Regions from separate parts of the Luteibacter sp. TLI7-4A genome, predicted to be linked through region 1. Evidence: predicted binding sites of a transcription regulator. Region 1 holds the regulator's gene; the other holds the start of a gene.

Region 1 (14,390 bases):
CGGCGTCGCGGCGGCCGTGCTGGGCACGATGGGCCTGATCCCGGGCATGCCGAACATCCCGTTCCTCATCCTGGCCGCGCTCGCGGGCTTCGCCGCGTGGAAGTTGAGCCAGGCCAAGCAGGAGCGCACCGCCGCCGCGGCCGGCACGGGGGCGCCCGGCACCGAACTCGCGCTGGACTCGGCGCCGCCGGCGGAACGCCTTGAGCTTTCGTGGGAAGACGTGGCCCAGGTGGACACGATCGGCCTCGAGGTCGGCTACAGGCTCATCCCGCTCGTGGACAAGGCCCAGGGCGGCGAACTGATGGCGCGGATCAAGTCCGTGCGCCGCAAGCTGTCGCAGGAACTCGGTTTCCTGGTTCCCTCGGTACACATCCGCGACAACCTGGACCTGCCCCCGCATGGCTATCGCATTTCCCTGATGGGCGTGCCGATGGGCGAGGCGGAGATCCACACCGAGCGCATGCTGGCGATCGATCCGGGCCGCGTGCACGGCACGATCAACGGCATCGCCACGCGCGATCCCGCCTTCGGCCTGGATGCCGTGTGGATCGAGCCGGGCATGCGCGAGCACGCGCAGACCCTGGGCTACACCGTGGTCGATCCGGCCACCGTGATCGCCACCCATCTTTCGCACATCCTGCAGAACCACGCCCACGAGCTCATCGGCCACCAGGACGTGCAGCAGTTGCTCGATCGTCTCGCCCAGCAGACACCCAAGCTCGTCGAAGACCTGGTGCCCAAGCGCCTGTCCCTGGGCGTCGTGGTCAAGGTCCTGCAGAACCTGCTCGCCGAGCGCGTGCCCATCCGCAACTTCCGGGGCATCGTCGAATCGCTGGCGGAGCATGCGGGCCAGAGCCAGGACCCCGGCGTCCTCGCCGCCGCGGTACGCGTCACCCTCGGTCGACAGATCGTGCAGGAGATCGCCGGCCTGGGTACGGAAGTGCCTGTCATTACTTTGGCGCCGGAGCTCGAACAGATCCTGCTGCAGTCCCTGCAAGGCGGCGGTCCCGCCGGCGCGGCGGTCGAGCCGGGTCTCGCGGATCGTCTCCAGCAGAGCGTCGCCGATGCGGCGCGCCGCCAGGAAGCGGCGGGTGAACCGGCCGTGCTGCTGGTGTCGCCGGCACTTCGTCCGTGGCTTTCGCGCTTCACCCGGCATGTGGCCCAAAACCTGCATGTACTTGCGTACAACGAGGTTCCGGACAACCGACGCGTCAAGCTGGTGACGGCCCTCGGGCGATAGGAACGAGACACCGCGCGGGGCATCGCCGCGTGGGCCGAACGAACGAAGACAGGATCGAACGCATGAAAATCAAACGATTCGTTGCTCCCGATATGCGCCAGGCCATGCGCCAGGTTCGCGACGAACAGGGTCCGGACGCCGTGATCCTGTCCACGCGCCGGCTGGACGACGGTATCGAGATCATCGCCGCGCTCGATTACGACGAAGCGCTGGTGCGCGAGGCCGGTTTCGGTTTCGACGCCCCGGCCCGCGAGGAAGCGCCGATCCGCGCCACGCGCGATGAAGCCGAGCGCGCCGCCCGCATCGACCAGGCCCGCGCCGCCACCGCCGCCGCGGTGGAGCGCGCGACGAAATCGGGCATGCCGCCTGCCACGAACGCGCCGCAGCGCCAGTCGAGCGCCGCGCTCGCCGCCAGCGTCGCCGACGTGGTCCGCGCCGCCACCGCCACGCCGGCCAACGATGCCGCCGTGAATGGCGTGCGCGCCGAGATCAACAACCTGCGCGAGATGCTCGAAGTGCAGCTCTCGACCCTTGCATGGAACCAGATGGACCGCGAGCAGCCGCTGCGTGCCCGCGTGCTGCGCGAGATGACCCGCCTGGGCATCGACGGCGACGTGGCACGCGCGCTGTGCGCGGAATTGCCCGCCGACATGAACGTCGAGCAGGCGCGCTACCTGCCGCTGGGCATGCTCTCGCGCAACATCCGCACCAGCGGACGGAATTTCGACACGGTCGGCGGCGGCACCACCGCCCTGGTCGGCACCACGGGCGTGGGCAAGACCACCACCATCGCCAAGCTCGCCGCCCGCGCCGTGCTGCGCCATGGGGCATCGAACGTCGCCTTGATCAGCGCCGACCAGTACCGCATCGGTGCCGGCGCGCAGCTGGAACATTACGGCCGCTTGCTCGGCGTGCGCGTGTTCAACGCCCACGACGCGACCAGCCTGCGCAACGTGCTGCTCCAGTTGCGCGGCAAGCACACCGTGCTGGTCGACACGGCCGGCCTCGCCGGCAACGACCCGAAGCTGCAGCAGCAGTTCGAGACACTGCGCGCCACGTCGGACGTGCGCGTGTGCCTGGTGCTCGCCGCCAATGCGCAGGCCCAGGCCATCGACAACGCGATCCGCGCTTACGCGCCGCTGGCGCCGCAGAGCGCGATCCTCACCAAGCTCGACGAGGCACCGCTGATCGGCGGCGCGCTCTCGGCCCTCATCCGCCACCGGATGCCGCTGGACTACACCACGGATGGGCAGCGCGTGCCCGAGGACATCGCCTCGGCCGATGCGCGCAAGCTGGTCTGCCTCGCGGCCCAGTTGCTCAAGCAGCGTAACGACGAACCGGACGACGCCCTGCTCGCCGAGCGCTTCGGCATCGCCGCGCCGGCCCTGGCCTGACCGCGCCCACCCTTTTCCCGGCAACCGCAAACACTTACGGCAGTGACTTCCTTCATGAGCACACACGTCGATTCCACCCAGGCCGCCGGACTCCACTGGCTGGCCGACCGCCGTCCCACCCGAAGCATCGCCGTCGCAGGCGGGAAGGGCGGCGTGGGCAAGACCACGGTGGCGGTCAATCTCGGCATGGCGCTCGCGATGGGCGGCCGTGACGTCGTCCTCCTCGACGCCGATCTCGCCATGGCGAACATCGACGTCCTTCTCGGCCTCCAGCCCACCCGTCACCTCGGCCACATGCTGGAGGGCGAGTGCGGCATCGAGGACCTGATCCTCCAGGCCGCCCACGGCCTGAAGGTCATTCCCGCCACGTCCGGCACGCGCCGGATGGCGCAGCTGCCGAACATCGAGCACGCGGCCGTGATCCGCGCCTTCGACGAATATCCGCTGCCACCGGAATACCTGATCGTCGACACCGCCGCCGGGATTTCCGACAGCGTATCGATGTTCGCCGCCGCCTCGGACGAGGTGGTGGTCGTGGTCTGCGACGAGCCCGCCTCCCTGACCGACGCCTATGCGCTGATCAAGGTCATGAGCCGCGAGTTCGACGTGAATCGTTTCCGCATCGTCGCCAACATGGTCCGGCACGCCCAGGAAGGCCGCCAGCTGTTCGAGAAGCTGTCCCGGGTGACAAACCGCTTCCTCGACGTGTCCCTGGATTTCATGGGCATGGTTCCGCACGACGAGTACCTGCGCCAGGCCATCCGCCGCCAGTCGGCGGTGGTCGACGCCTGGCCGAGCAGCCGATCGGCGGTCGGATTCAAGAATCTGGCCAGGTCGGTCGATACATGGGGTGAACCCGAACCCCGGGCACAGGGCCGCATCGGCTTTTTCGCCGAACGGTCCCATCTGGGGGAGGGCTGCCACTGTGAGCGTCGCGACCGAATATCTCGAGATCACGCGTATCCCGGCGGATCAACTAGTCAAGAACCACGCGCCGCTGGTGCGCCGGATCGCCTATCACCTGATGGGCCGGCTGCCGCCAAGCGTGGATGCGAACGACCTCATGCAGGCCGGGATGATCGGACTGCTCGAGGCGGCAAGGAATTATTCGCCGACTCGCGCGGCCAGCTTCGAAACCTATGCGGGCATCCGCATACGTGGCGCCATGCTGGACGAACTGCGCAAGACGGACTGGACCCCGCGCTCCGTCCACCGGAAGTTGCGCGAGGTCGCGGAGGTGACGAGGCAGATCGAGAACGAGACGGGTGGCGACGCCGAAGACGCGGAAGTGATGAAGCGGCTGGGCATCGACGCCATGGAGTACAACCAGATCCTGGCCGACGCGGCGAGCGCGCGGTTGCTGAGCCTCACGGCGCCGGAAGGCGACGAAGGCGCCGCGATCGACGTGGTCGACCCGGATGCCGCGGGCCCGGATGGATTGTTCGAGCAGCAAGGCCTGCGTGACGCGCTGGCGCAGTCCATCGACGGGCTGCCGGAGCGCGAGAAGCTGGTCATGTCGCTGTACTACGATGAAGAGCTCAACCTGAAGGAAATCGGTGCGGTGCTGGGGGTGAGCGAATCGCGGGTGTGCCAGATCCATGGCCAGGCCCTCATTCGACTCCGCGCACGCATGTCGGGTTGGAAAGACAAGCATTGACGAACGCGCGGTAGCAAGGCGGAGACGAGTTTTGGACAAGAACATGAAGATCCTCGTGGTGGACGATTTCTCCACCATGCGACGCATCGTGAGGAACCTCCTGGTGGAGTTGGGATTCACCAACACCCTCATCCAGGAGGCGGAGGACGGCAACGCGGCGCTCGCGCTCTTGCGCGCGCAGCCGTTCGACCTCGTCGTGACGGACTGGAACATGCCGAACATGACCGGCATCGACCTGCTCCGGGCGATCCGTGCCGACGCGGCGCTGAAGGCCATGCCTGTACTGATGGTCACGGCGGAGAACAACCGTGACCAGATCATCGCGGCGGCGCAGAGCGGCGTGAACGGCTATGTCGTCAAGCCATTCACGGCGGTCACGCTGAAGGAAAAACTCGACAAGATCTTCGAACGACTCGCCGCGGCCGCGGGCTAAGGAATGACGATGAATACCATGCTTTCCAGCGGCCACGATGTGGCTCCCGAACTGCGTGCACTGCTCGACGCCGACGACAGCGTCTCCTTCGAGCAGGCGCTCGACCAGCTGCTGCGTACCCGTGAGCAACACCTGTTCATGGCGCTCGGCCATCTCGCGCGCGACCTGCACGAGTCCGCCCGCCGCCTCGCCGCCGATATTTCGCACGACGGCGTGCCAGGCAACATGAGCGATGCGCGCAAGCACCTGCGCGACGTGCTCGAGATGAGTTCGCAGGCCGCGCACCGCACGCTCGATTTCAGCGAGAAGCTGCGCCCACAGGCACAGGCCCTCGCGCGCCAGGCGGACGAGGTGCTGGTGCTCGACCACGCCGACCCGGCCTTCGCCACCCACGCCACCGCGCTGGCCGTGCGCGTGGGCGATTTCGCGCAGAGCTGCGACATCGGCTTCGGCGAGATGGTGGAGGCACAGTCCTGGCAGGATCTCTCCGGCCAGCGCGTGGCCCAGGTTGAGGCTTTCATGGCCAAGGTCGAATCCTCCCTGGTGGAACTGGTTCGCCTGACCGGTTCGCTGGCGGGCGGTGCCGCGCCGGCCGCCGACAAGGTCAGCCAGGACGAAGTGGATCGCCTCCTCAGCGAGTTCGGGTTCTGAGCGCCGTATGAGCGTGGAGCTGGACAACGAGCTGCTCAACGTCTTCCTGATCGAGGCGCGGGAGTTGCTTGAGAGCCTGGGCGAACAGCTCGTGGATCTCGAGGCGTCGCCGAACGACATGGAACTGTTGAACGCGGTCTTCCGCGCGTTCCACACCGTGAAGGGCGGTGCGGGCTTCCTCGGCCTCAATCCGATGGTCGAGCTCTGCCACCGGGGCGAGGATCTCCTCAACGAGGCCCGCAATGGCTCGATCGTGCTCAACGCCGGCTTCATGGACGCGTTGCTGGAGTCGCTGGATCTCCTCAACGACATGATGCGCGCCGCCGACGGCGGCTTGCCGATCGAGGCGGCGCCCCGTTCGCTGCTCGACCGCCTGCTGATTCCGGGCCGTGCGGCCTCCGCGCCGCCGGTGGCCCTGGCCACGCCCGCCAGCGCGCCAGCCGCCGCTCCCGCGCAGGCGCGGCCGTACGACCCGATCGAAGACGAATTCGAAGCGATGCTCGACGCCGCGCGCAGCGACCGCGAGCCCGCTTCCGTGCCGTCGGGCACGATATCCGACGACGAGTTCGAGGCCCTGCTCGATTCGCTCTATGGCACGGGTGCCCCCGGTGCCGACGCGACGGCCGACACTCCATCCGTTTCCGACGTGGCCGCGCCTGCCGTCGCGGGTCCTGCACCGGTCGTGGCCCAGGCAGTCGCTTCGCCCGCCGACGGAAACGCGATCAGCGACGACGAATTCGAAGCCTTGCTCGACAGCCTCCATGGCACGGCGGCCCCGGGCGCCGCAGGTGGCCCCGCCATGGCGGGCTCGACGTCCTCCGCATCGGTCGCGCCGCCCGCCGCCTCGTCCAAGCCTGTCCCGGCAGCACCCGCCGCGCAGGTCGCGGCGAAGCCGGCCCCGGCGGCTGCCGAGAAACGCGGCGCCTCCACCGCCGACACCACGGTCCGCGTCGATACCCATCGCCTCGATGGCCTGGTCGATGCCGCGGGTGAGCTGGTACTCGTGCGCAATCGCCTCACCAGCCTCGCCCCGCGTGGCACGAACGACCCGATGGAACGTGCCATCGGCGAACTCGAGCGTGTGGCGGAAGACCTGCAGAACGCCGTGCTGCGCATGCGCATGCAGCCGGTAGGCAAGTTGTTCTCGCGTTTTCCGCGTATCGTCCGCGACCTCGCCCGGCAACTCGGCAAGGAAATCGAACTGGTCACCGAGGGCGAGGAAACCGATATCGACCGCACGGTGGTGGAGGCGCTTGCCGATCCGTTGGTGCACCTGCTACGCAACGCCGTGGACCATGGCATCGAGATGCCCGATGTCCGCGTCGGCGAAGGCAAGTCCCGCGCGGGCACCGTGCGCCTCGCGGCCGGGCAGTACGGCGACCGCATCGTCATCACCGTCACCGACGACGGCAAGGGCATGGACCCCGAGGTCCTGCGCCGCAAGGCGGTGGAGAAAGGCCTGATGGACGAGGACCAGGCCGCGCGCCTCGACGAGCGCGAGTGCTACGAGATCGTGTTCCGACCGGGTTTCTCCACCGCCAGCCAGGTCTCGGATATTTCCGGCCGCGGCGTCGGCATGGACGTGGTCAAGACCAAGATCGTCGAACTCGGTGGCACGCTGTCGATCGATTCACGCGTGGGCCATGGCAGCACCGTGCGCCTGTCGGTGCCATTGACGCTGGCCATCCTGCGCGTGTTGATGGTGCGCGTGGGTAATCGGCTGCTGTCACTGCCGCTATCCAACGTGGCCGAGGTATTCGAACTCGTTCCCGGCAAGGTCCAGGAGCTCGACGGCCGCATCGTCGCGGCGCATCGCCAGCGCGCGCTGCCGCTGGTCGATCTCGGCCGCTGGGCCGGTTCGGCGGGGAAGGGCGGCCACGTGGTCGTGGTGCAAATCGGCCACCAGACGCTCGGTTGCCTCGTCGACGAAGTGCTGGGCCGTGAAGACGTCATGGCCAAGCCGCTCGGGCCTTTCCTGAAGGATGTCCCGGGCGTGGCCGGCGCGACGATCACCGGCGACGGGCGGATCTCGCTCGTGCTCGACCTCGCCGGCCTTGCCGACGACAACGGGCAGGTGTTGCCTACACTGAGGATGGCGGTCTGACATGGATATCGTGAGCGTCGTCGGAACGATCCTGGCCTTCGTGGTCATCATCGTGGGTACCATCCTGAAGGGTTCTAGCCTCGATGCCCTGTGGAACCCGGCCGCGTTCGTCATCGTCTTCCTCGGCACGTTCGCCGCCCTGCTGGTGCAGACGCCCGGCGCCGTGCTGAAGCGCGCCTTGAGCATGTTGCCCTGGGTCTACCGTCCACCGGACATCGAATCGGAAAACCTCGTCAGCCGCATCGTCGGCTGGAGTGAAATCTCCCGCCGCACCGGCCTGCTCGGCCTGGAACCCGCGATCGAACGCGAGTCCGACCCCTTCATCCGCAAGGGGCTGCAGCTGTTGGTGGACGGCACCGAGCCGGACGCGATGCGTTCGGTGCTCGAAGTGGAAGTGCTCGCGCGCGAGCACACCGACATCGAGGCCGCCAAGGTATTCGAGAACGCCGGCGCGTATTCGCCGACCATGGGCATCATCGGCGCGGTGATGGGCCTGATGTCCGTGATGCAGAACCTCGCGGAGCCGAGCAAGCTGGGCCATGGCATCGCCGCGGCCTTCGTCGCGACGATCTACGGCATCGGCCTGGCCAACCTGCTGGCGTTGCCGATGGCATCGCGTCTGAAGGGCCTGGCCCGCCGCCGTTCGCAGATGCGCGAGATCCTGGTGGAAGGCCTCGTCTCGATCGCCCAGGGCGACAACCCCCGGCACATCGAGAGCAAGCTGCAGGGGTTCCTCTCGTGAAGCGGCGGCATCACGAAGAACACATCAATCACGAACGCTGGGCGATACCCTACGGCGACCTGATCACCTTGCTGCTCGCGCTGTTCGTGGTGATGTACGCCGTTTCCGCTGTGAACGAGACCAAGTTCCGAGTGATGGCGCAGTCGATCAACGAGGCGTTCAACGGTACCGGCAAGGTCATCGAACCGATTCGCGAAGCCACGCCAGCCGCCCAGGTGCCGTTGCCGAACCAGTCGCGCGCGCCCACGGCGGCGCCGATCGCCAAGATCGAGGTACCCATCCCGCCGCGCAACCTGCCACTTCCCGGCCACGAGGGCGCGGCGCCGGATCGCCAGGAAGCGGCGAGCATCAACACGGCCACGGCGGCCAACACGGCCATCGGCAAGACCGAGGCCGCAAGCCTCAGCCAGATCGCCGATGAAGTGCAGCGTGCGATGAAACCGCTGATCGACAAGAACATGGTCAGCGTGCGCAAGACCCCGGACTGGCTCGAGATCGAAGTGCGCACGGACATCCTGTTCCCCGTCGGCGTGGCGAAGTTGCAGGCGCCCGCGGAGGATGTGCTGCGCAAGCTCGCAGGCATCCTTTCGCCCTTTCCGAACGCCATGCGCGTGGAAGGCTATACGGACAACACCCCGATCGCGACGGCCACGTTTCCCTCCAACTGGGAGTTGTCGGCCGCCCGCGCGGCCACCGTGGCACGCCTGCTCACCACGACCGGCGTCGACCCGCATCGTGTCGGCATCATCGGCTGGGGCGAATTCCGGCCCACGGCCGACAACGCGACGGACGAGGGGCGCAATCGCAATCGCCGCGTACTGATCGTGGTCATGAGCGACAAGGCCGCGCCGGCGCGCTTCTACAGCGACGCCGACCGTGTCGATCTCTCCGCCGTGGAAGCCCGATGATGCGGGTCTGGGCCATATCCAACCAGAAAGGCGGCGTGGGCAAGACGACCACCACCGTCGCGCTGGGCAGCCTGATGGCGGAATCCGGCAGGCGTACGCTGCTGGTCGACATGGACCCGCATGCATCGCTGTCGGGATACATCGGTGTCGAGGGCGCGGCACATGGCAGCGTGTACGACCTCTTCGGCGTCGGTGGCAACCCCCTCCCCGTACGCACGCTGGTGCACGCGACACCATGGGATCGCCTCAGCGTGTTGCCCGCGTCGGCCGCGATGATCACCCTCGACCGGCAGATCGGCACGCGTCCCGGCATGGGTCTTGTCCTCACCCACGCGCTGGCCGAACTCGCGCCGGATTTCGACCACGTGCTGCTCGATTGCCCGCCGACGCTCGGCGTGTTGATGGTCAATGCGTTGGCGGCCAGCGACCGGCTGCTCGTGCCGACGCAGACCGAGGCGCTGGCACTCGCCGGCCTGGAGCGCATGCTGCGCAGCCTGTCGATGATCGAGCGCTCGCGTGGGAAGCCCATGCCGCGCACGATCGTGCCTACGCTCTACGATGCACGCACGCATGCCTCGCGGGCCTGCCTTGCACAGCTGCGCGAGCAGTACGGCGACGCCGTGAGCGAGGCCGTGATTCCGACCGACACGCAGATTCGTGAAGCCAGTGCCGCCGGCGTCCCCCTGGCGTCGTGGCCGGCGGCGCGGCGTGGCGGACTGGCCTACCGCCGGTTGCTCGACGAGTTGCTGGCGCTGCCGGTGTCGTCGATGACGGGAGCCGCCGCATGATGCGCGCCATACATGAAGCGGAGCAGATCGTCGCCGACTACCTGGCGGAGTTGCTGACACCGGCGCCTGCCAGCGCGGTGGCACCGGCGGGCGCGATCCAGGTCATGTCTTTCGAACCCTGGCGCGCCATGCCCGTTCCCGAGGCCGCGCGCGCGGGCGATCTTCGCTACCTGCTGTGCCTGGCCGCCGGCGTGAGGTTGGCCGTGCCCATGGTCGACGTCACCCATTTGCTGCCGATGCCGCCGCTCACCTCGCCGCATACCACGAACAACCCCATCTGCCTCGGCCGCTGGCGCCATCCTAGCGGCGAGGCACGCGTGGCCGATCTTGCCGCGATCCTCTCGCCCGACATGGCCGGTGCGGCGGCGACCACCCTGGTCATCCTGCGTGACCGTACCTGGGCACTCGCTTGCGTGGTCGACGAGGAGCCAGTCGAGCTTCACGCGGATGCGATCCAATGGCGCACGGGTGCCGCGACACGTCCGTGGCTGGCAGGCATGTCGCTCGAACCCAAATGTGGCGTGATAGGCACCACGGCACTGATCGAATGGCTGGAAAAGGAACTGGGCACATGACCGATACCCCCCGCGACGGGCGAGGCGCCTGGCTCGGATTTTCATTGAAGGGCCAGCGCTACGCGCTATCGCTCACCAGCGTGCGCGAAGTGATCCGCCCCGGCGACATCACGCCGGTGCCCGGTGCTCCGGACGATGTCCTGGGAATCGTCAACCTGCGCGGGCAGATCGTTCCCGTACTGGATGGCCGCCGCCGCTTCGGCCTCGATGGCGTCGCCGGCGCCGACGAGGAAGACGCGCAGCGTGTCATCGTCTTCGACGACGGCGGCACGGTGGTCGGCATGCGCATCGACGTCATCGGCGACATGCTCACCTTCAATCCCGACGAGATCGTTCCCCCGCCACCGGGCCGTGCCGAGCGCCGCGACGATCCCGTCAGCGGCGTGATCACCCGCGAGGACGGATTCATCGCCCTGGTCGACGTACAGAAGCTCTGCCGCGCCTGAACTCCTGACGGACGGGCAACCGGCAGAAACTCGAAGACATGTGGGAGCCGCTTCAGTGGCGATCCCGCGCCAGCGGGCACGCTTGCCGCGACCATCCATCGCCGCTACCGTGTAGCGCGAATCCACGGAGTCCTTCCCGCATGAACGCCGCCATCGGATACGTGCTGATCGCCTTGGCCATCCTCAACCTGGCTGGCCTGCTGTTCCTGTTTCGCCGTTTCGGCGCGGCACCGAGGGCGCCGAATCAGCAGGCCCCCGCTTCCATCGCAGAGGCAACGCAGCCCTCACCGGCAGCATCGTCCGAGCCGGCCATCCCCAGTGAAGCGCTCGCCAGCATGCTCCGCCGCCTCGAAAACCGGCTGGGCGACATCGAGGACCAGGTTCGCCGCGGCCCGACGGTGACGATGCCGAACGAGCCGGGCGGCAATACGGATCGCGCGCTTGCGCTGGCGCAGCGACTCGCCCGCCAAGGGGCATCCGCCAAGGACATCGCGGAGACCTGTGGTATTTCACTTACCGAAGCGGAGCTCCTGCATCGCCTTCATTCGGCGCGTTGACTGCCGATGACGGCACGACATGATTCCAGTCATGCCATGAAGTCGGTCAATCGGTAGAGAATGGGGTCGTAGCGGCACTATCGCTCCAACCGGTAATTGAAGCTCGCCCGGCTGAAATCCGTGGCGTTCTGCGCCTCGAAATTCCACTTGCGGCTGAACAGATAGCGCAGCGTGATGACCTGGCCAGGATCGAACAGTCCGACGCCGTAACTCAGGTACAGGCGCGGCGACAGGTACTTGCCGACGGTGAAGGCGGAGGTGCCACCAAGCGCGTCGTTGTTGCTGACGCCGATATCGTCGATACCGATCTTCGAGCCCACGCTCTTCGCCAACAGGTCGCCCGCCGCGGAGCCGAGCGCCTGGGCCGCGGCACCCACCATGTTGCCTTCGCCGCCCTTCACCTGTGACAGCGGCTTGCCGGTGACGAGATAGGAGAGGGCGTCGGACTGTTCCATCACCGGGTTCGAGAAGACGGTGAGGATGGGGCGACGCGCCGTACCCGAAACATAGAGGCCTACTTTCTGGCCGTCGTCGATGGTGGCGTTGGGATTCAACGTGCGCGCGGCGCGGATGTTGAGTCCGGGGTTGTCGATCGGCGTGCTGGCGAACAGCAGCTGGCCCTGTTCGATACGCAGGTCCTGCCCGTAGGCCTTGTAGGTGCCGTCCACGCCGATCTGGCCCTGGCCTGTCGTGGCACGGCCGGGGCGTTCGCGAACGTCGAGTTGACCGGTGATACGGCCGTCGATGCCAAAGCCGACGAGGTGCACCTTGTTGCCGAGGTCGACGCGGATATCGGCGGTGATCGGCGCGGATTCCTCCGCGGCCTCGCGTTGCTTGTCGTCGATCACGACGACGTCGGGCGAGGCCTTGGTCGCGCCGGCACCGGGCAGGCGCTCGACATCGACGTCCGCCATGTCGACGTTGAGCTTGCCGCTGACATTCATGCCCTTGGCATCCTGCACGACGGTCAGGTCGGGCGAGATGACGGCCTTCGCGGCGGGAATGTCCACGGCCGTGAACTTCGACCCCTCGATGCCCAGGCGCATCTGCGCACCGGTGCCGAGGGCCGCGTTGCCCTTGATCGACAAGGTGCCGTCGCCGGAACGGATCGTGCCGTCGACGAGGTAGTTCTTCGCATCGGTGGTGTCGATGCTGATCCGGCCGTCCTTGAGCTTGAGCCCCGCACTGGGCACTTCCGCGGCGAAACCGCCGACGATGGCCTGGCCGGTGATCGCGGGCGCCGCCACGGTGCCGCCGAGGTTGAAGTTGGCGTCCAGCGCGCCTTTCACCTCGGCGAGTTCGGCGGTGAACAGCTCGATGACGGAGAGATCCTTCAGGTGCAAGGCGACGGAACCGCCGAGCGCCTGCTGTGCCCCGCTGAGCGATACGTTGCCGTCGAGCGATCCACCGCCGTTCAACGAGGCACGCAAGGTCACGCGCTGGTTGTCGGGCGCGAGCTGGGCATTGGCGGAAAGGTTGTCGTAGACGAGCAGCGGACGGTCGTTTCGGTCGACATAGGCCACCGAGCCGTGTGCGGACGTGACATTCGCCTGTCCCGACAACGCGCCGGCCGCCGTGCGCCGGATGTTGCCGTCGCCTTCGATGATGCCCTCGGCCCGCATGGGGCTGTCCGAGGCCTCGGCCGCCGTCATCAACAACGCGAGGGGTACGCGGCGCAGGCGATAACTCGCATCGAGGTTGCCGGCCTTGTCCTGCCTGGCGGCGACGCAGAGGAGGGGATCGCCGGCGGTGAGGCAGAGGTCGCCCATGCTCGCCGCGCCGTCCTTCCAGGCCATCGCGCTGGGGCTTTGCAGGTGCCAGGGCGGCAACCCCTGGTAGTCGATGTTCAACGTGGACAGCGTGCCGTTCCAGGCGCCGTTCTTGAGCGATCCGGTGAGCAGCAGGTTGGCGGCGAGCGGCCGGCCCTTGGCGTCGACGCTGAGCTGGTGGCGTTCCTGGCTCCCCTGGGCGGCGACATCGACGCGGCTGAAGACCAGCCCTCCGCTGACCAGGCCCGTGCCGACGACGTCGAGCTTGCCGCCCGGCGTGCTGATATCCGGGATATCCGCGTCGACGGAAATCGCCTCGACCTTCTGGTCGGCGTAGACGATGGTGCTGCCGCGCAGCTTCGCCTTCACCGCCAGCTTCGGCAGGTTGCCCTTGGCCGAGACGTCGCCGGTGACCCTGCCACCCGCGTCGGGCAACCAGTCGCCTAGCGAGGCGATGGCGAGCTTCAACGTGGCGTCGTTGGCGGTGTCGCCCTTGGCGTCCAGGCGGATGGTGCTGCCGCCGGATGCGAGATCGAGGTTGCCGTTGATCACGTCGCCGGGCTTCAGCGTCAGCTTGCCGTCGCCACGCAGTGGACGCTTCCGGAGCGTGCCGTCGAGCTTGCGCAGTTCGAGCGAGCCCAGCGGCTTGTCGTGCTCCAGTCGCCCCTCGGTCGAGAGATCGAGATCCAGGGCGCCCGGCCACTCGGCGAGGACCTGGCCCGGATCGAAGCGATCGCCCTTGATGTCGAGCTTCCACGCCAGCGCCGGGCGCAGCGTGAGCGCGCCACTCGCGACGAGGCTGCCGGTACGCTGTTTCAGCTGCACGGCGTGGAGGGTCACCCGATCCGGCGTGCCGTCGACATCGAGGGTGAACTTGCCGATATGGGCGGGTGGCCCGATGTCGACATCGCCTTCCGCGCGATAAGACTCGGCGCTGCCCTTGAAGGTGAGCCGGCCGGTGCTGGCGAGGTCCTGGCCGGCGACGGTGGCGGGGACGAGCACGTCCTTCCAATCGAGGGCTAGGTCCGCCGACAGCGGTTGCGCGGCGAGCTCGACCGTCCCCCTCGCGGTGAGCGATCCCTTGACCTGGGGCGATGCGATCGTCAGTTCGTCGAGTGTCAGGCGC
Region 2 (14,390 bases), 1.8 Mb from region 1:
TGGTCTGAGCCGATTGATACTTGAGCGGGTTGGGGATGTACACGTGGTAATTTGAGGGGTGGCAATTCGGCTGAACCGCCCCGGTTTTGTCGGAGGCTCCCAATCTTGGAAGGATGGAGCCATGGCAAAGACGAAATATTCCCCGGAAGTGAGAGAGCGAGCGGTCAGGATGGTGCGGGAGCACCTGCCTGAGCACGCCTCGGAATGGGCGGCGATCCAGTCGATTGCGGGCAAGCTGGGCTGCACGCCGCAGACGCTACATAACTGATTGCGAAAGGCCGAGGTAGATGAGGGGAAGCGCGGCGGTCTGAGCACAAGTGATAGCGACCAACTCAAGGCTTTGGAGCGCGAAAATCGCGAGCTGCGCCAGGCTAACGAGATTCTGCGCAAGGCATCGGCGTATTTTGCCCAGGTGGAACTCGACCGCCGGTTCAAGCCATGATCGCCTTCATCGACGATCACCGTGCCACCTACGGAGTCGAGCCGATCTGCCGCGTATTGCCGATTGCTCCGTCGACGTACTATCGCCATGTGGCAGAGCGTGGTCGCCCTGATCAGCGGTCGCATCGCGCTCGCCGGATGAAGATCTTTCGCTGGTGATTCAACGGATCTGGGTCGAGCATTTTAAGGTCTATGGCGTACGCAAGGTGTGGCGCCAGTTGCGGCGCGAAGGCACCATCGTGGCTCGCTGCACGGTTGAGCGCTTGATGCGGCGGCTTGGCCTCCGTGGGGTGGTTCTCGGTCGCCCGGTGCGCACCACCTTCAGCGACAAGAGCGCGGCGTCGCCGCTGGATCGGGTGAACCGGCAGTTCCGCGCCGATCGTCCTAATGCACTGTGGGTGAGTGACTTCACCTACGTCTGAACCTGGCAAGGCTTTGTCTATGGGGCCTTCGTCATCGACGTTTACGCTCGCCGCATTGTTGATTGGCGTGTATCGCGCACGGCCCAAGTCGAAGAACTCGAGCAGTACTACGCAGGCGGGTAGGCATCCACTGCGGGCGGCGACGAGGCCGTCAAGGCGGCGCGCGAACGCATCCTCAACGATGCCATCAAGAACGGCGCTGATCCGGTGGCCTTGGCCGCCGCTTTGTCCACGCCGGGAGTGGATGAGAATCTGAATGGTTTGGCGGTGGTGGAGGCGGCCTCCTACCGCATGTTCGACGGTGCATCGTTCAACGACCTGTCTGACGCGCAGAAAGCCCAGGTCATGGAGAAGGTGGCCGGTTCCGTGACCGTCGGGCCCATCACGACCACGGCTACGGGTGCGATCGCGGATTCTGGCTCCGCGCCTCCGCCGAACACGGCTTCGAATGCAATCCAGGGAAGCATCCGGCAATCCGCTGGCGTGGCATTGACTGGGCTCGTTTCGAACGGAGAAATGGGCGTCGAGAAGGTGGTCAATTGGATTGGTCCAGAGAATGCGGAAGCCCTGGGGTATGCGGTAGCCGTTGCCACGGCGGGTCCTGCGAAGTTTGGTATCGGGCTTGCTTTGGACAAGTCAGGTATCACCGGTCAGATTCAAGCCGTAAAACAGGAGTACCTGATCGATCCGACCGCTCAATGGATCGGCACGTATGGTTTCGATGCACAAACTCCTGAGCAGCTGGGCCTTGTGCATCCTGCTTCGAACACCATCGCGTCTGTTGCTGTAGACGCGGGTCTTGCGATTGTTGGCGGCGCGATTCGTGACACGGCGAAATCGATCGTCGAGCAGTCGAACGGATTCTCAGATAAAATACAATCTGCCGACCATGCAATCGATTCGGAGTCCGTCGCGAGCGCGGTTGCGTCGAATACCAGTGTCTGGAATCTCTCACCAATTGCCCGTGGCAACAAGATTGAGGCCGAGCTTGCAAAGACGGAATACAGTGCTTCAAACGGGTGGTATCAAGTTGGCGCTGAGAAGAATGGCTACTTTCCATTAGTAGACTTCCAGCAAGGGAATACTCTCGTTAGCTTGAAGACAATTGATACAGCTGGCGCCGGATGGAAAGGAAGGATGGAGAGTACGATAGATGATTTGAGCCATAGCGGTGCGACTGTTTCGGGTCAGCCCGCCAAGATGGTGCTCGACATCAGGGTTCCTTCTGGGAGCGCGCAGTCTGCCGAGTCGCTAATCCAATACGGTAAGTCACTTGGGGTGACTGTTCTAGTGCGGGAGTACCCGTGATGGCGGTAAGGTCTGAAAGACTCGACATTATTTTTGAGCTTGATTCCTTGGCCGGAGGCGAGGCGGCTCGGCTATGTTTTGATGTACTTAACCTTTGTTCGCTGCAAGTGAAGCTTTACGATGAGCTAATGAGTGCAGACGCTGCGCTAGATTCGCTCGTTAAGAGCAGGAGAGCGTCTTTCTCCATCGAGACGGACTTCATCTCTATTCGTTTCGCAACTGTCACAGCGTATCGGCATCAGTTGCTCTCGATACGGAAGCAGTCGGCAGTTACATTATCGGACTGGGAGAATGTGCTGCAGCCATTTCTTCAGCACGAGGGCTTTACGCAGGCATGCATTCTCGATCAAGAGTACACGTTCTGGCAGAATGCGGCCGATCCGCTTGAGTACCAGGCGGCGGGCAGAAGTTATAGCGGCCTTCCCATGATTTCGAATGGGTTGCCCTATCCGTTGGAGCAGTCGGTCATCGATACGTCTCGTAATCCCGGACGTCGCGAAATCAAGATCGGGTATGTCGAAGTGGTGGGTTACGCAATGTGGTTCGGTTCCGTCTTCTGGGATCGCGTAGGTCACCATCGCCTGGAAAGATTGCTTGATTCCGGTCGATACAGGTTGGAGGAGCTGTCCCGCGGTATCGTCCGCGTTGTGGTTTCCCAGAAGCCATTCGTCGATGAATCGAATAGAGATGTGCAAGATGATGTTCGAAGCATCTTGTTCGGCTGAGCCGAAAGTCCATGTCGCGTTGACGAATGAGTAGGCAACTCAGGTATCACCGGTCAGATTCAAGCCGTAAAACAGGAGTACCTGATCGATCCGACCGCTCAATGGATCGGCACGTATGGCTTCGATGCGCAAACTCCCGAGCAGCTGGGCCTTGTGCATCCTGCTTCGAACACCATCGCGTCTGTTGCCGTAGACGCGGGTCTTGCGATTGTTGGCGGCGCGATTCGTGATACGGCGAAGTCGATTGTCCAACAGTCGAATGGATTCTCGGAGAAAGTGCAGGATGCTGAGGGGCGATTTCCGGCGATACACTTGGCGGCGCTCATAGGGATACGAGCAAACCTGTAAATGATGGACTTGATTCGCACCATTGTCCGGCGCAGTCTTGCTACGCAGGCTCGCTTATCAGCAGTCAAGACGGCCCAGCGATCAAAATGGACCCTGCTGATCACCGCGAAACGGCAAGCTACGGGCCGGGAGCATCGGCCAGAGCCTACAGAGAAAAGCAGCAGCAACTCCTCAACGAGGGGAAACTCGCTGAAGCTATGCAAATGGACATCGATGACATACATGCTAAGTTCGGCAGCAAGTACGACGCCAATATTCAGCAGATGCTAGATTATGCTAAGTCATTGAATCCGAATGATTTCAAGAATTGAGGGCGCGTCATGAATTTCGAATTCACCCAAGGGCGTCTCATTGGTTTTCATGCGGGCCAGACACGCAGTGAGATTGCAGATTTGTTTGGAGAAAAGCCTTATCAGTTCATGAAGTCACCCTTTAGTGCTAGCCCCACCGATGTGTACAACAATAGGTCGATCCACGTTCATTTCGACAAAGATGACATTATTGAGGGCATCGAAATTTCGCGGCCTAACGTCTTTCTTTGTTTCGGCAGAAACGTGCTCGGCGAGATAGCGCGAGAGGTTGCGGATTGGATTCGGTTGGAGGACTCATCGTTCGTCGAAGATGTTCTAGGCTACTCCATCGCGAATGGCCGATTGGTTCTCTATGTGCCTGAAAAAGGCGATCATCCCGACGTGTTAATCAAGACCGTTTACGTTAGTTATGAGGACGGTCGCGTGTAGATATTTGCACGACCGACTCGTGTCGTTCCGACGCGATTGCTGAAGCCAAGAAGCAGTCAGTCCAGAACGACGTGGTGCTTGCGATCGTTTGTAACGCTGGAGGATCTTCGGCCTGTTACCAAGGGCTTGGTGCGCTGGAATCGTACACTGACAGTCCAGTTGTTCCGCGCGAGATGCATGGAGATCAGACGACCGATCATCATCTCGAGCAATCCGGGTACTTTGGCAATATCGGGTTCCTCGGCGGCGTCGCAGCTTCGGTCTATGCGAGTCTTCCGCAAGACGGTGAGACTGGCGCTTACCTGTCTGGTGCGGGAGCAAAGTACGGTAATTCTCTCCTGCCATTCGTAGGAAATGATGAGGGGCCGAATCCAACCAATCCGTTCATTCCGAAGCAGCTCGGTGGCGCGTCCCCGCAGTATACGGATGGGATGTCCGCAGCGGCCGCGCAGGGGACTTGGGTCGGAGACCTTCTAGGAAAAACCACCTGGCTTCTCGCTGGAAATGAAGGCAAGGTGCCGGCGACAACCACCGTTGTTGAAGCTGAAGCCGGCAGTTGGCCAAATGTACCAACACTGGGGTCGTCTCCACAAAGTGGCGCGAACCCGCTCGCGGTTTACGGGCAGAACACCTCTAAAATGGTCCACCTGTTCGAAAATCCGGCCCACAGTTTGGAGCCGATCGTTGCAAAATTTGGAAGTCCAGAGCAGGCTCTTGAGGCTGTGCATGAGGCTGCTCAGCAATTCGTTGGCAAACCCGGAGCAATTGTCACCACCTGGATGGATGTTGGCGGTACACCTGTTTGGGTGCGAGGGACGACTGTGGACGGCGTCTTTCGTATCGGAACGTTGTCTGGTGATGTCAATAACTCGAAGTATCCTTATCCGTGAGAAGAGTGATGGACACTATTTCAGCCTTTGAGTGCCGCGTTATTCGGCTCGCGTTACGGGGTGACGAAGATTGGATTCGGCAGCTCAGAGAGCAGATTCCGTACCTTTCGGTACTACGACGCGATGTCTTCGCTGGTGGAGTTACAACTCATCTTGCGTGTGACGAAAGGGCTATTCCGGTTGTTGTTCCGCGGGGAGGAAACGGTCTCCCAGTAAGTAGCTATCCTCCAACTGTCAATGCGATTCGCGAGTTACCTGTGCCAGCGCTGGCAAGTTTCGTCGTATGGGTTGGAAAGGACGGAAGGATAGTCGAACTTGAGGCACTGTCGTTGACAGACGATCTGTGGCCGGCACAAGCGGAAGAAGGCTTTCACTCATTCCAGGATGACCAAGGCAATCCGCTTAATGTGGCCGAGATTCTCGCAGAATAAGATAGTTCCTACGATGGGGAGATTTATCTTTGTCTCAAATCGCAACTGGACCCGGCGACAAACAAGCTTGTGATCCGCGAGGGGCATGCCGCTGCGGAACTTGAGAACACCTTCGGCAGCACCTTGATGCGCTAGAACAGTCCAGACGGCCCTGGAAGCAAAGCGCCGGATTTTGTCTTCACCTCAGGTCCATACGAGGGTAAGGCCGTTGACTTCTTGTGGACTGATTCCAGTAAGGCATCACAAATCAATCGGTCCTTCTCAAACAATCTAGACCAAAATGAGAGTCAGCTGATCTTACCTGATAGAAGCGTAGCTCACCTTCCTAAAGGTTTCTCGAGGGGCGCCGATAGAGCTGTCGGACGATCTCTGGCTCGAGGTGTCACGGGTGACTTGGCAACTCGTATATCTGAGTGGCGACTACTCGAGTGGGTATCCTGCGGGCGATACCGTCCGGTCGAGTGCGGGGTGTGAAGGTGGGATGGCGGCATGCTAAAGGTCTATACCGAGTGAATGCGGAAGATCCATTTGATATTTTCTCAGATATGTCCGAGACATCTCTGGGAAGAGTTGTCTCGGCACGTGCTGTGCTCGTCATACGCGATGCACGAGCAATTCTTGTTCCCACTCTCGAATCCTTCGGCGTAGGCGACACAGCTCACGCCGTGGAAGTTTACTGCCCAGGACTTGAAAAGCTCCTCGACTCGAAGGTCGGTGGCTGGGTGGGTGGCCCGGCGCGATACTCCGACGTGGTTGAGGTCACGGGTGTTTTGGCCAAAGCGACTACCCGCGCGAGTGCGCTATCGCTATCCGGCCTGAGCCGGATGGTGCTGGAGCGGGACGGCGAGGCGTACGCGATCATTTGAGGGCTTTTCTTGTGCGTACTCATTGGGGGCGTGTGGGCATGGGGGAGAAGAAGATCCTGATGGATGACACGATGAAGCGACAGTTTGACGAGGATTCCCTCGGACCTGCGTACATGGGTAGACAGGATGCGTTGCGGCTCGGGTCACCTCTGAGAGGGCCCAGGTACAAATGACTAAAAACTGTTACTTCTTTTCGGATGGCGACCTTCCTTCCGGCTTCGCCATTCCCGCGGAATTCCGTGCCTTTGTTTTGGCGGATGAGAGGCCCGATGTCGGATCCTGGTGGTTCCTTTGCGACTACCCGCTACACGCGGATTTCTGGATAGCTACACTCCGGGAGCAGTATCCAGAGCGACAGCTTGTGCCGTTTGCAAAGATGGAGGACACGGATGACGTTGCTTGCTTTGATGGCACCGACCTTTCTGAGTCCCCAAAGATCGTTTATGTCCACGCGTTCGCCTCGCCAGGTTGGGAAGTGAGGGGCTACGCTCCGGACTTTTCTGCCTGGTTGGTGGAGTCTATGGTTCAGTGAAAGCAGGGGCGCCGCGCAGATCCCCCTAAAGCTTTCCCCCACCAAGCCGATAAGACCATCGAACGACCCCTCGGGCGATGCGCGCCAAGGGTCCCAACGGTACGGACGATGGCGAAGAAATCCTCCAAAGACACGCCCCGCGCCCCGCTCACGCTGGATGCGGACCTGCGCATCGGCAGCGCCCCGGCCTTGCGCGAGACGCTGCTGGCCACCCTGTCGGCGGGACAGGCGGTCGAGATCGACGCGGCCGCCGTGGCCCAGACGGACACCGCCGCCCTCCAGGTACTCGCGGCCTTCTCGCGCGATGCTCGTGCCGCGGGCGTCCCCGTCGCCTGGACCGGGGTCAGCGACACCCTCCGCCGTGGCGTGTCCACGCTCGGCCTCGATGCTTTGATTGAACTGCCGGCTCAAGCCGGCGTGAACTGAAGGTGCTCCCATGGCAAAGATTCTCGCGGTAGACGATTCGGCTTCCATGCGCAGCATGGTCGCCTTCACCCTGCGTGGCGCCGGCCACGATGTCGAAGAGGCCGACAACGGCCAGGCGGCGCTCGATTCGGCGGGTAACCACAAGTTCGACCTGATCCTCGCCGACGTGAACATGCCGGTGATGGACGGCATCACGATGGTTCGCGAGATCCGCACGCGTCCGGGTTACAGCGGCGTGCCGATCCTCATGCTGACCACCGAATCCAATCCCGAGAAGAAGATGGAAGGCAAGGCCGCCGGTGCCACCGGCTGGCTGGTGAAGCCGTTCGATCCCGACCAGCTGCTGGCCACCGTGGCCCGCGTGCTCGGTTAATCCGCTCCAAGACGTTCCGGCAATCCAGGGTCCACCCATGTCCAAAGTCGATCTGGCGCAATTCCACAAGGCGTTCCACGAAGAGAGCCTCGACGGTCTCGACGCCATGGAGCAGGCCCTCCTCGCGCTGGACGAGGGCGCCGACGATCCGGAACTGATCAACGTCGTGTTCCGCGCCGCGCATTCGATCAAGGGCGGTGCGGCGACGTTCGGCTTCACCGATGTGGCCGCCTTCACCCACGTGGCGGAAAACCTGATGGACGAGGTCCGCAGTGGCCGCCGTCCGATGGAAAAGGCCGTGGTGGAACTGCTGCTCCGCTCGGGCGACACCGTTCGCGACATGCTGGCGCTGTCGATGGCGGGCCAGCCGGCGGCCACCGCCGAGAGCCAGGCCTTGCTGGCCGAATTGTCGGCCATGGTGTCCGGTGGCTCCGCCGCACCGGCGTCCGTGAAGGCCGCCGCACCGGCGGAAGCGATCGAAGGCTGGGATATCGCCTTCCGCCCGTTCGATTACCTGCTGAAGACCGGCAATGACCCGGCGCGCATGTTCCGCGAACTCGCCACCCTGGGGCCGCTGAGCGTCGAATGCGACGCCAGCAAGCTTCCCCCGCTGGCCGACATGGACGCGTCATCGTCCTACCTCGGCTGGACGCTCCGCCTCGATGCCGGTGCCAAGCGCACGGCCGTCGAGGGCGTATTCGACTGGGTGGACGGCGACTGCGACCTCACGCTGACGCCGCGCATCGCCGCGCCGGCACCGGTCGTCGCCGCACCGGCCGCGGCCGCGCCGCCACGCGCCGTGCGCGAGCCGGCCGCCAACAGCGAATCCAGCTCGGTCCGCGTCGGCATCGAGAAGATCGACACCCTGATCAATCTCGTCGGCGAGCTGGTCATCACGCAGTCGATGCTGAGCCAGTTCCACGACGGCGTGGATGCATCGCAGCTGGAAATGCTCCGCCATGGCCTCGCCCAGCTCGGGCGCCATACGCGCGAGTTGCAGGAAAGCGTCATGAGCATCCGCATGCTGCCGATCAGCACGGTGTTCAACCGCTTCCCGCGTCTGGTCCGCGATCTGGCGCAGAAGCTCGACAAGAAGGTCGTGCTCGATCTCCGTGGCGAGACCACCGAACTGGACAAGACCGTGCTGGAGAAGATCGGCGATCCGCTGGTCCACCTGGTGCGGAACGCCATCGATCACGGCCTGGAAGTGCCTTCGAAGCGCCTCGCCTCGGGCAAGGGCGACACCGGCACGCTGCGCATGGAGGCCTTCCATCGCGGCGGCTCCATCGTGGTGGAAGTGGCTGACGACGGTGCGGGCCTGAACCGCGACGCCATCGTGGCCAAGGCCATCCAGCGCGGCATCATCACCTCGGGCGAGGGCATGTCCGACGACGCCGTGGCCGACCTGATCTTCGAGGCGGGCTTCTCCACCGCCGCCGCCACCACCGACCTTTCCGGCCGTGGCGTGGGCATGGACGTGGTCCGCCGCAACGTCATGGATCTCGGCGGTACCGTCGGCATCCGCAGCGTGCAGGGCAGTGGCACCACGTTCACGATCACCTTGCCGCTCACCCTCGCGATCATCGACGGCCTCACCGCCGTGGTGGGCGAGGAGACCTATATCGTGCCGCTGGTTTCGATCGTCGAATCTGTGCAAGTGAAGCCGGATGCCGTCCGTAGCGTGGCCGGTGGTGGCGAACTGTTCCGTTTTCGCGAGCACTGGCTGCCGATCGTCCGCCTGTTCGACGTCTTCGGTTGCGCGGGGCGCCGGCGCCCTCTGGACGAAGGCATCGTCATCGTGGTGGAAGGCGAGGGCACGCGTATCGGCCTGTTCGTCGACGAGTTGATCGGGCAGCAGCAGGCGGTGGTGAAGTCGTTGGAGGCCAATTACCGCCGGGTGGCCGGGATTTCCGGTGCGACCATCCTGGCCGACGGCTCGGTCGCCTTGATCGCGGATGTGACGGGGCTGGTTCGCATGCAGGGGCGGCGCAAGGCTGCCTGAGTCGCTGTGCTGGCTGCTTGAGGTGGGAGCCGGCCTTGTGGGAGCCGACTTTGTCGGCGATGGGTGCTTGCCTCAACCTGGCCCGCTGCCGCGGGATCGCCGACAAAGTCGGCTCCCACCAGAGCCAAGGTTTCTTCCAGAGCAAGGTTCCCACCAGAACGAGGCTTCCTGCGGGAGTCGGCTCGCCCCTTGGGCGCCTGCCGGTGGCTTGGGTTCTTGGCCAAATCCGGCGTACTTCGCCCTCAAGTCCCCGCGGCCGCGGCCGATACCCTGGGGAAGGGGTCCCGAACCGCCGATCCGATCCGCCGTGGGAACGACATGAACCAGCAAGCCAGCTACGCCACCGCTACCGATGCGTCCGACGAGGCCGCGCAGTACCTCACCGTCAACCTCGGCAGCGAGGAATACGGCGTCGATATCCTCGCCGTTCGCGAGATCCGTGGCTGGACACCTGTCACGCGCATTCCGCAGGCGCCGTCCTATGTGCTGGGCGTGCTCAACCTGCGTGGCGCGATCGTCCCCGTGCTGGACCTGCGCCTGCGCTTCGGCCTGGCCTCCGAGGAATACACCGCCACCACCGTCTGCGTGATCGTGATGGTCGCCGGGCGCCAGTTCGGCGTCGTGGTCGACGCGGTCTCCGATGTGATCGACGTGCTGCCGGCCGCGGTCCGTCCGGTCCCCGACATGGGCACCACGGTGGACACCGAATACCTCAAGGGCCTGACTTCCGTCGGCGAGCGCATGGTGCTGCTGCTCGACGTGGACCGCCTGTTGCAACCGCAAGACGCCCAGATGCTCGAGGTCGCCCTGGCCTCGCCGGAAGTGAAAGCCGTCGCCTGAGCCTACGAACGCGCCGGCGGCCACGAGCCAGCCGGCATGTGATGCCCGGTTTGCCTTTGCCGCACTTTGCCGATTGGAATCGTGATGAAGAAGTTCAAGTTCAAAGTTCCCGCCCTGACCGTCCGCGGTCGTCTCTACGGCGTACTCGGTTTGCTCACGCTCATGCTCCTGGGCGGCGCGGCCGTCGGCCTGGGCGCGATGCACTTCCAGAACGAAGGCATGCGCCAGATCTACCAGGAGGAACTGGTTCCTTCGGAGATGCTGACCCGCATCAACACGAACTCGCTGATGTCCTTCATCGTGCTGGGCGAGGCCGCGGCGAAGGTCGGCAATCCCGACCAGGTGAAGCAGAAAGTCGCCGAGTTCCAGAAGTACCAGGCCGACATGAATACCACCAAGGTGGAGTTCCTGAAGGTTCCGATGTCCGCCGACGTCAAGAAGCTCTACGACAAGTGGCAGGCAACGAACGCGGACTACGACCAGGCGAAGGCGGACATGGTCGATGCGCTTAACCAGGGGGACCAGGGCGCTTCCGACGTGCTCGAACTCCAGGTGCGCCCCTTGTTGATGGACCGCCAGAACCAGCTGACCAAGCTGGTCGAAGCCAAGCGCGACGAAGCGGCAGCCATCTACGCCAGGGAGAGCGCACAGTACAAGACGGTCCGCGCAGTCAGCATCGCGTCGCTGGCCATCGGCCTGTTCGTCTGCCTGCTGATCGCCGTGCTGGTGATCCGCTCGATCATCCGCACCCTGGCACAGACGGTGGACGTCGCGCACCAGATCGCGGAAGGCAAGCTGGGCCACGACATCCAGGTCACCCGCAACGACGAACTCGGCCAGCTGCAGGCCGCGTTCCGCGCGATGGACGAGCGCCTCAGCGCCATCGTCTCGGAAGTGCGCCACGGGTCCGGTTCGGTCAGCACCGCCGCGCAGCAGATCTCGCGCGGCAACGACGACCTCTCGCAGCGCACCCAGGAGCAGGCCTCCAGCCTGGAGGAAACCGCTTCGTCGATGGAGGAGATGACCTCCACGGTGAAGCAGAACGCCGAGAACGCCAGCCACGCCAACCAGCTGGCCCGTGGCGCGCGCGAGCAGGCCGAGCGCGGTGGCGAGGTCGTCGCGCAGACGGTCGTCGCCATGCGCGAGATCAACAGTTCGAGCAAGAAAATTTCCGACATCGTCAGCCTGATCGACGAGATCGCCTTCCAGACCAACCTGCTGGCACTCAATGCCGCCGTGGAAGCGGCGCGTGCGGGCGAGCAGGGGCGTGGCTTCGCCGTCGTGGCGACCGAGGTGCGCAACCTCGCCGGCCGCTCGGCCAACGCCGCCAAGGAGATCAAGGGCCTCATCAACGACAGCGCGAGCAAGGTCAAGACCGGTTCCGAACTGGTCGACCAGTCGGGCAAGGCCCTGGCCGAGATCGTCGAGAGCGTGAAGAAGGTGACCGACATCGTCGCCGAGATCGCCGCCGCCAGCTCCGAGCAGTCCGCCGGCATCGATCAGGTGAACCACGCCGTGCTGCAGATGGACGAGATGACCCAGCAGAACGCCGCGCTGGTCGAGGAATCGGCCGCCGCCGCGCGTGCCATGCACGAGCAGGCCACCGAGCTCAGCCGTCAGGTCGCCTTCTTCCAGATCGCCGGCCAGGCCTCCGCCAAGGCGGCGGGCAAGGGCGTCCGCAAGGACGTGGCCAAGGAAGAGATGGAAACCGTGTTCGCCGCCGTGCGCAGCGCGCCGGCCCCGCGTGCGCCGCGCCCGGCGGAGTCCGCCGACGCCGGTGCGTGGAAGGAGTTCTGATCGATGAGCGCGCTCGTCAACAACGGCGATGCCGTCGGGCTGGCGAGCGCGACGGGGCCCAGCCTCGGCGAAGCCGAATTCACCTTTCTTCGTGAGTTCGTGCTGCAGCACTGCGGTATCTCGCTCGGCGAACATAAGCGCCAACTGGTCCAGGGACGCTTGCTCCGTCGTCTTCGCGCGCTGGGTCTCTCCGGCTTCGCCGGTTACTGCGACCTGCTGCGCCGCGATCCCGCGTCCGAACTCGGCGAACTGGCCAGCTGCATCAGCACGAACGTCACCTCGTTCTTCCGCGAGATGCACCACTACGACATGCTCGTGGACGAGCTACTGCCACGCTGGCTTGAAGAAAAGCGTGGCGGCGGCCGCCTGCGCATCTGGTCCGCGGGTTGTTCCACGGGCGAAGAGCCCTATGCCATCGCGATGGTGCTCGCCGAGGCGCTCGAACGCACCGGTGCCAACGTGGATGCGAAGATCCTCGCCACCGACCTGTCGCCGCAGGCCCTCGAGGCCGCGCGCAAGGGCATGTACGCGATCGACCGCCTCGGCGGCGTCAGCGACGCCCGGCGCAAGCGTTGGTTCCTGCGTGGCGAAGGTGCCTACGACGGCTATGCACTGGTGCATCCGCGCCTGCGCGAACTGGTCGCCATCCAGCCCTTGAACCTGCTGCACGAGTGGCCGATGCAGGGCAAGTTCGACGCGATCTTCTGCCGCAACGTCGTCATCTACTTCGACAAGCCGACGAAGCAGCGCCTGTTTTCCCGTTATGCCGGCATGCTGGAAAGCCGCGGCTACCTGTTCCTCGGTCACTCGGAATCCATGTACGGACTGTCCGAGGACTTCGACCTGATCGGCCGGACGGTCTACCGGAAGCGTACATGAGCGACACGTTCGTCGTACAACCACGAACCTTCGTAGGTTTCGACCCGAAGAGCGTGCTACCGGGCTTCGAGCACGTGCGCCGGTTCTGGGACCCTGCGCAGGAAGTGGTCACGGTGAAGATCCTGCCGGGCGAGTATTACGTCAGCACGCAGGAAGAAATGATTTCCACGGTGCTGGGTTCCTGCGTGTCGGCGTGCGTGCGCGACGTGCGGCGCCGTATCGGCGGCATGAACCATTTCATGCTGCCCGAGCCGGCGGGTGAGCGCGACAGCTGGAGTTCCACGGTCGGCCGCGCCGCGCGCTACGGCAACGACGCCATGGAACAGCTGATCAACGCCATCCTCAAGGCGGGCGGAAAACGCGACGACCTCGAAGTGAAGATTTTCGGCGGTGGCCGCGTGCTGGCCACCATGACCGACATCGGCCAGCGCAACATCGCGTTCGTGCAGCGCTATATCGCCACGGAGAAATTGAAGCTGTGCGCGGCCGATGTGGGCGACATCTACCCGCGCCAGGTGCAGTTCTTCCCGGTGAGCGGCAAGGTCCGCGTGCGCCAGTTGCGCGCCACCCACGACCACAGCCTGGCCGATCGCGAGAGACGATACCTCAAGCGATTGGCCGACGATCCGATAAAGGGAGAGGTGGAGTTGTTCTGACGCATGTCGTCGGGGGCCTCGCCTCATCATCGTTCCACCACCGAGTTGCAAGTGCCCATGCAGAAAGTACGCGTTCTCATCGTCGACGATTCGGCCCTGGTGCGTAAGGTGCTGTCGACCATGCTCGAGTCCGACCCGGGCATCGAGGTGGTCGGCACCGCCGCGGACCCGCTGATCGCCCGCGACAAGATCAAGCAACTCAATCCCGACGTGCTCACGCTCGACGTCGAGATGCCACGCATGGACGGCCTGACCTTCCTCGAGAACCTGATGCGTCTTCGGCCGATGCCGGTGGTGATGGTGTCGACGCTGACCGAGCGAGGTGCCGACGTCACGCTTCGCGCGCTGGAGCTGGGAGCGGTGGACTTCTTCACCAAGCCCGCCGCCGACCTGGCCAACACTTTCATGGAGCATGCGCCCGAGATCTGCGCCAAGGTGCGACTCGCCGCCGGCGCGAAGCCGCGCGAGCGCACCGCGGTGGCCAGGCTGGACGTCGCACCGCGATTCTCCGCCGACGCGGTGTTGCCGCGCACGCAGACGGCGGGCAGCCGCGGCGGCACGCGGATCATCGCCATCGGCGCGTCCACCGGCGGCACGGAAGCCATTCGTGTCGTGCTCGAAGCCATGCCGCCCACGGCACCGCCCATCGTCATCACCCAGCACATCCCGGCGGCTTTCAGCGGCCCGTTCGCCGCACGCATGGATTCCTGCTCC

What was found. Region 1 encodes FliA, which starts transcription of late flagellar genes. Its sites were predicted from a motif close to TAAAGTTTNNCNNNCNNNGGCCGATAA; they were not measured.
Region 2: the regulator FliA is predicted to act here: its motif matches at 9,747-9,773, upstream of ACR9Y6_RS02255 (chemotaxis protein CheW).

What each region holds. Positions count from the first base shown of each region.
Region 1 covers NZ_JBPGWO010000001.1:2,280,721-2,295,110, reverse strand. The annotation lists gene flhA (flagellar biosynthesis protein FlhA) at 1-1,240, shown strand, start outside; gene flhF (flagellar biosynthesis GTPase FlhF) at 1,303-2,634, shown strand; partial or broken gene ACR9Y6_RS10070 (P-loop NTPase) at 2,689-3,393, shown strand; gene ACR9Y6_RS10065 (RNA polymerase sigma factor FliA) at 3,560-4,291, shown strand; gene cheY (chemotaxis response regulator CheY) at 4,323-4,724, shown strand; gene ACR9Y6_RS10055 (protein phosphatase CheZ) at 4,734-5,375, shown strand; gene ACR9Y6_RS10050 (chemotaxis protein CheA) at 5,383-7,479, shown strand; gene ACR9Y6_RS10045 (flagellar motor protein) at 7,481-8,221, shown strand; gene motD (flagellar motor protein MotD) at 8,218-9,129, shown strand; gene ACR9Y6_RS10035 (ParA family protein) at 9,126-9,917, shown strand; gene ACR9Y6_RS10030 (hypothetical protein) at 9,914-10,492, shown strand; gene ACR9Y6_RS10025 (chemotaxis protein CheW) at 10,489-10,938, shown strand; gene ACR9Y6_RS10020 (DUF2802 domain-containing protein) at 11,079-11,495, shown strand; gene ACR9Y6_RS10015 (translocation/assembly module TamB domain-containing protein) at 11,573-14,390, opposite strand, start outside.
Region 2 covers NZ_JBPGWO010000001.1:498,784-513,173, forward strand. The annotation lists gene ACR9Y6_RS02195 (hypothetical protein) at 1-55, shown strand, start outside; partial or broken gene ACR9Y6_RS02200 (IS3 family transposase) at 122-956, shown strand; AL1L pseudoknot at 397-513, shown strand; gene ACR9Y6_RS02205 (hypothetical protein) at 1,071-2,171, shown strand; gene ACR9Y6_RS02210 (hypothetical protein) at 2,168-2,896, shown strand; gene ACR9Y6_RS02215 (hypothetical protein) at 3,331-3,555, shown strand; gene ACR9Y6_RS02220 (hypothetical protein) at 3,565-3,984, shown strand; gene ACR9Y6_RS02225 (hypothetical protein) at 4,059-4,874, shown strand; partial or broken gene ACR9Y6_RS02230 (hypothetical protein) at 5,468-5,779, shown strand; gene ACR9Y6_RS02235 (hypothetical protein) at 5,815-6,171, shown strand; gene ACR9Y6_RS02240 (STAS domain-containing protein) at 6,812-7,129, shown strand; gene ACR9Y6_RS02245 (response regulator) at 7,140-7,502, shown strand; gene ACR9Y6_RS02250 (chemotaxis protein CheA) at 7,540-9,504, shown strand; gene ACR9Y6_RS02255 (chemotaxis protein CheW) at 9,823-10,344, shown strand; gene ACR9Y6_RS02260 (methyl-accepting chemotaxis protein) at 10,429-12,141, shown strand; gene ACR9Y6_RS02265 (CheR family methyltransferase) at 12,145-13,020, shown strand; gene cheD (chemoreceptor glutamine deamidase CheD) at 13,017-13,676, shown strand; gene ACR9Y6_RS02275 (protein-glutamate methylesterase/protein-glutamine glutaminase) at 13,734-14,390, shown strand, end outside.